Regions from separate parts of the Psychrobacter sp. DAB_AL62B genome, predicted to be linked through region 1. Evidence: predicted binding sites of a transcription regulator. Region 1 holds the regulator's gene; the other holds the start of a gene.
The links. Region 1 encodes PhoB, which activates phosphate uptake and scavenging genes when phosphate is short. Its sites were predicted from a motif close to TGTCATNAANCTGTCATAA; they were not measured.

Region 1 (3,434 bases):
GGATTTATATTAATGGCAGCGCGGTAAACCCTTACCCACTTTTACAAAAAAATTAGGCTATTTGAAAAATTTATCAATCAAAATTAGGTCGTGTTGATTTATCAGAACTGTGTCCTAAACAACGCAAAAATTAACGACCAATTAGGCATCTTTACTAGATTTGAAACGCACTATTTATACCTATCAAGAAGGCCGTTTTGTCGTCAACTTATCGATGCAGATCGCACATGAGCAGCTGGAAACACCATGCTAAAGGTTGAGCCTACCCCTTCTACTGACTCAATTTGCAAGTTGGCCTCATGCTGATATAAGACGTGTTTTACAATCGCTAGTCCCAGTCCCGTACCGCCTGTGGCACGGCTACGACCTTTATCGATACGATAAAAGCGCTCAGTCAAACGCGCGATGTGCTCAGGGGCAATACCAATCCCATTATCTTCGACGGCAAACCGGCAGCCTTCTGCTGTCTTGGTCCAGCTAATAGCTATATTGCCGCCCTTTGGGGTGTATTTAACGGCATTAATCACCAGATTGGATAACGCACTATTTAGGTACATCTCTGAGCCTTGTAGCCCGTCATAAGTATCTATCTGCAAGTGAATGGTATGGCCATATTCTTGATTATAGGCTTGCGCATCATCATAAACATGCGTAAGCAGCTTGGTCATATCGATATAATTGAGCTCGTGCGTCTCTTCGATTTCAATTCGAGATAACAACAATAAGTCATTCACCACTCTATTCATACGAGCCGTCTGCTGGCTCATCAACTCAAAACCACGTCGCCAATGCGCTGGCATATCTGGCTGATCTGAGAAATTCTCTAGATAACCCATCATCACGGTCAATGGTGTACGTAACTCGTGCGAGACATTCGCCACAAAGTCGCGGCGCATTTCTTCCAAGTTATGCAAGCGCGTCACATCATAAATAATCAGTAGCTTTTCGTCACCAAAAGGCGTGAGCTCACACTTTAAATAGCGATTAGGATCTCGCCACGACACCATATGCACACCATCATGAACGCCATCGCCATCATTAGGCGTCGTGGCCGCTTGATAATATTGACGAAACTCAGGCACCCTAATAAAATCAAAGATGTGCTTGCCCTTATCAGCTGCTTGCAATAACAATAAATCTTCTGCCGCCTGATTCCACCACTCTAGACCATCATCGTCATTGAGCAAAATTACTGCATCTCGTAATGCTAGTAGAGCGCTTCTAATTTTTTTCAGCTGATCGGTTGTATTGTGCTGGGAGATTGGCTCTAATTTGCCTTGTTGATTATTTTCGGTCGGCATTATCATTCTCATCAATTAGATTTACTACTATTAGCTGCATTAGGTCAGCTTCTATTGTTATTCCATTTTCTATTAGATGGCACTTTTATAGTGAATTAGATGGATTCAACCAGACTAGAAAATCGATAACCCGTACCGCGTACCGTTTGGATCAACGTATTACAATCATAAGGGTGTAGTAATTTTCGTAAACGCCGAATATGTACATCAATGGTTCTATCTTCAATATAAACATTGCCGCCCCATACTTGATCTAGCAACTGTGCTCGCGTATAAGCACGCTCTGGATGACTCATAAAAAATGCCAATAAGCGATATTCTGTCGGACCCATATCGATAATTTTATCATCAACCATGAAACGCTGGCTTTTGGGGTCTAGGCTTAGCTTTCCTATTTCGATAGGCTTATCGCTACTGAGCGCACTACTACGACGCAATACCGCTTTGATTCTTGAGATTAATTCACGGGTAGAAAAAGGCTTGGTCATATAGTCATCAGCGCCAGCATCAAGGCCATGAACCTTACTGTCTTCTTCACTTTTGGCAGTCAACATAATGACTGGTATCTCAGCGAGCAGCGCATCATTTTTAAGCATACGGCAAAAATCGATACCACTTTTATCTCCGGGCAGCATCCAATCCAATAAAATCAGCGCCGGTCTGTGATCCACCACTTGCTGATGCGCCTCTGAGACGTCAGCTGCCTGTAAACTCTCAAATCCAGCCATCTCTAGCGTCATGACGAGCATCTCACGAATCGCAGGTTCATCTTCAACAATCAAAATTTGCTCATTATACATACGGCATTCTCAGTGTTAGAGGACAAAATCTAGCCTATCAAAAGGCGATAAACGCACGCGCTAGCTTCTTCCTATTAAACGAATTAATTATGACAGCTTGATGACATTTACTTTTAAAATTTTAATATTTGGCATCAAGTCTAATCGCTCAACTTACTTCTAATAAAAAGTTTAGCGGTCCATCATTGACGCTCGTAACTTGCATATTAGCGCCAAACTGACCCGTTGCAATAGCGGGATACTGAGTCTTTGCATAAGTAACCAGTTGTGCAAATAATACCTGTGCCGCATCAGGTGCCATCGCGCCGCCAAAATCAGGGCGACGACCTTTATCCGTTTTTGCCATCAAGGTAAATTGTGATACCAATAATAACCCGCCAGCCACTTGTTGGACATTTTTATCCAGTTTACCGGTTTTAGCCGGATCGTCATCATTTTCAAAGATACGATAAGTGAGGATTTTATCGACTAAGCGCTGCGCACTTTGTAGATTATCATCGTGACCCAAACCAATATATGCCAATACCCCATGCTGAATAGAGCCAACGCAGCAGTCATCAACGCTGACGCTGGCATGATTTACCCGCTGGATAAGTGCTCTCATTACTTACTTCCTTTAACGATTATGGTCATACAGTCAGCTGCCGACCATGATAAAATGTATTTATTTATGAATGTTACTATCTATTAATATCACTATCTATAAGTGTCACTGTCTATTATTTTCTAGCACCATTTTTTATTTTAATAATTGCTTTTTTATTTTCATCACTACTTTTTTAATCACTACTTTGGTCATCTATTATGAATGTATTTACTACCTTACAACAGTTTGTACCCCAACAAAAAATCAGCAAAGTGGCTGGACGCTTAGCCGCCAGCCGCCATCCTTGGGTCAAACGCGCTTTCATTCGTAGCTTTGCCAAAGCTTATGATGTTAGCTTAGATGAATATGAGCGTCAAAGTTTAAACGCTTATGAGAGCTTTAATGATTTTTTTACCCGTGAGCTACAAGACGATGCGCGCGCTATCGATACTACCATCAATGGTATCGTCAGTCCTGCTGATGGGATGATATCTCAGCTTGGGCAAATCAATGACCATAAGCTTCTGCAAGCCAAAGGTCGCGACTATGATATCGGGCAGCTATTGGCTAACAGCGCCGACGGCGATTATTTTGCTGATGGTAGCTTTGCCACTGTCTACCTTGCCCCAAGTAATTATCACCGCGTCCATATGCCATTTGATGGTACCTTAACCACAACCCGTTATGTACCTGGCACTCTATTTTCAGTCAATAATACAACGGCAGCAAATGTACCTGATTTGTTTG
Region 2 (3,434 bases), on a different contig from region 1:
CATCAGCGCCCAGTTGGTATCTCTATTGACGATACCAATGCCAAGTACTGCTCCTACTAACGTATGCGTACTCGATACTGGTAGACCCATGGTTGAAGCGCCCATGACCACAGCAGCGGCAGCCAATTCAGCTGAGAAACCAGAAGCGGGATGCATTTTTGCTAAGTTCGTACCCACTGTTTGAATCACTTCTTTACCGATGAACCAAAGACCAACGATAAGAGCAACACCAAAAGTTAGCATCACTGCTGGAGGTACTGCGGCTTCTGTGGCAATACTATTGGTACGGATAACATCCATAATCGCTGCAAAAGGACCAACAGCATTGGCAATATCGTTTGAGCCATGACTAAAGGCAAAAGCTGACGCGGTAAATACTTGCATCCAGCTAAACATAATAAACGTGGCTTTGGTCAAGTCTTCTTTATGCTTGCCACGGATACTTTTGGTATAAATAAAGGTCGCAAGCCACACTAGCGCCGATATCATCCCCATGATTAAAAAGCCTTGCAGCGTCGTCATACCATTATTGACGTTCTTCAGACCTTTAAAAATGACCAAAGAGGCCATGACCGCACCGCCTGCAGCCGCAATAATAGGTACCCATTTTTTAAGTGCTTTTAAGGTATCAAGGTTGCTGCGCTCGTTCTCAATCTCATAAAGCTCTTTGTAATAATCGGTCTCTAAATCTTCAACGACGCAATCATCATCTTTATAAATTTCTTGATCACGTAACATCGCTGAAGTATAAGCCAGTTGTTCTGATTCTGTCAGACCGTCCAAATACTCTTTATGATTGTGTTTTAGCGTCTTTTTATTGTCTTTAAGAGTCGCAATATGCGCCTCTGTTTTATCATTATACTCAATGATGTTTTTCTTAATCTGTCCATATAAAAGATAAGAAAATATGCCGCCTAGTAGCGGTGATATCACCCAAGAGATAGCGATAGTGCCAATCGTGCCCCAATTCACTGTAGATAACGCCATTTCAGTACCACCTAAAGTGATACCTAATACAATGGAGCTACCAACCACGCCGCCGATAATGGCATGAGTGGTCGAAACCGGCAGGCCTTTTTTAGTGGCAAACAACAGCCAAAATGCGGCAGCAATCAAAGCTGAAAGCATGACATAAATGAACTGGTTGGGTGTTACCGATAGACCATCTAAATCGACAATGCCGCTGCGAATGGTGTCGGTCACTTCACCGCCTGCCAGCACGGCGCCCGACACTTCAAATATCGCTGCTATACCGAGCGCTTGAGGGATCGTTAACGTCCCTGCACCCACTGAGGTACCAAAGGAGTTGGCGACATCATTACCACCAATATTGAATGCCATAAAGACACCAAAAGCAGTGGCGACAATAAATAGCGTCGTCTGCTGATGCATGGTGTAATCTAGACCCCACCACAAAAAGTAGCCGGTCATCGCAATAAGTAAAACACCAAAAAATAGATTAATTCTCATAGAACCGACTGCTTTCGTTGATCCTGTAGAGCTGCTGCTAATACCCATACGTCGATACGTCCTGCGTAAGCTGATTGAAATTATATGCGATTGATGACATTGCGATGCTATTAATGGATGATGGAATGTTTTTTACCATCCAAAACTATGATAGCGTGCGCGCAACGTGGTTCTTTATTATACGGTTTTGAATTGCTTTTTTTAAATACGCTATTAATACATTACCTTGGCGATTTTATAGGTTGCTTAAAACACACTTTGGTTTGACCATGCTTTGGTTTGAACACGACAAAAACATAAGATAAAAACCCATCATGCAAAATACTATAAAGCCGCAAGGGATATTGCCAAATCGTCCGATTAGAGCATCTTGCGGCTTAGGTATTTATAGTGATAGTGTTGTTGTGGTAAATTTGATTGTCATGAAAAAAACATTGATATTAAAAGATAAATTGATATTAAAGAATAAACAGTCAAGCGACCAAGCTATTTTAATAGATAGCAGCGCTCATTACGCGCCTATTATATTAAATATAGACGCATAATGCATGATGATATTACAAGATTTGTAACTGTACATCTGTGGTTTGAAAAATTTGCTCATTTAGTCAAAGAGCGTTGTTATATTTTAATCATTAATCAGCCTCGATATCCGCTTTACAACTAGTCCACAACTACTATGGGCATGAGCGAGCGCAGTAAATATCAGAGCCTTAGCGAGTAGAGAGTACCGCTGAGAGCTGCTCAATCGCATGGTCTAAAACGTCCAGACGCGCTTGACGCTTGTCGTTAGTCGCAATAACACACCAAGGCGCACTTTTGGTATCGGTACGTGCCAGCATATCAGCAGCAGATTGTACGTAATCTGACCAGTTCTCACGATTACGCCAATCATCGTCCGTTAATTTAAACTGTTTATGCGGTGTCTCTTCACGCGCTTCAAAACGTTTGAGTTGCTCTTGTTTATCGATAGCCAGCCAGTATTTGATAACCAAGGTACCTGACGCTGCCAAGTCTGCCTCAAAACGATTGATTTCATCGTAAGCGCGCTGCCACTCCTCATCAGTGGCAAAGCCCTCAATACGTTCAACCAATACACGTCCATACCACGTACGATCAAAGATAGCGATACGACTGATACGGTCTGTTTGCTCGTTTGGGAGTTTGGTCCAAAAGCGCCATAAATAAGGATGCTGTAGCTCATACAGCATGGGCGCGCTAATATTATAAATTTGATATTCACGTGGATCGAGCGGTGCCACCAGCCTTTTAATAGCGCCGCCCTTGCCAGCGGCATCCATACCTTCAAAAGCAAACACCACATGACGGCCCTTACGCGCGCGGAGTAATTCAGCGAGCTTTACTTGCTTGGCTTCAAGTTGTTGATGATAGTCTGATTTATCTATATATGAATCGGCTATTTCCGTCAATAATTTAGGTGGCTTTACATTCTCAAACTTAACAGGCTCAAACTTTGGTTGATCACTATGATTTTTCTCTACTTCACTGCTTTCTGCTTCACTGCTTTCTGCTTCACTGCTCGCCAATGCCATTTGCATAGCATGTAAGGCTTCATGACAAAAATGCATGGCGGCTTTTGATTTATCAGCACCATCAATAATGGTCCAATCACCTTGCTGGCGTAATAAGGTAGCTGCTACCTCATTAAACTGCGTCACTACTGCCGCGCTATGCCAATCAATCTGATACAAAAAACGTGGGTCTGTCTCATCATCGTTTAGCCTTGCCTGCAAGGTTTCGATATCTACATGAAACCAGCACTTCAGCAGCTTAGTATGATTCGCAGCAAGATCTTGCTCAAAGGCTTGCAGCTCAATCAGCTGTTGCTGCAAATAATCTTGCCACTTACCAATGGGTAACGCCTTAGTATTTATATTCGTATCTATATCAGCATCGGCACACTTTTTATTTTTTATCAATTTCTCATTATTTTTGCTATCTGA

Region 2: the regulator PhoB is predicted to act here: its motif matches at 1,551-1,569, upstream of EPB74_RS07335 (inorganic phosphate transporter).

What each region holds. Positions count from the first base shown of each region.
Region 1 covers NZ_SAXC01000010.1:35,972-39,405, forward strand. The annotation lists gene EPB74_RS11530 (M23 family metallopeptidase) at 1-56, shown strand, start outside; gene phoR (phosphate regulon sensor histidine kinase PhoR) at 204-1,301, opposite strand; gene phoB (phosphate regulon transcriptional regulator PhoB) at 1,397-2,101, opposite strand; gene dtd (D-aminoacyl-tRNA deacylase) at 2,250-2,705, opposite strand; gene asd (archaetidylserine decarboxylase) at 2,906-3,434, shown strand, end outside.
Region 2 covers NZ_SAXC01000004.1:26,670-30,103, forward strand. The annotation lists gene EPB74_RS07335 (inorganic phosphate transporter) at 1-1,518, opposite strand, end outside; gene EPB74_RS07340 (hypothetical protein) at 1,785-2,015, shown strand; gene EPB74_RS07345 (ATPase) at 2,184-3,434, opposite strand, start outside.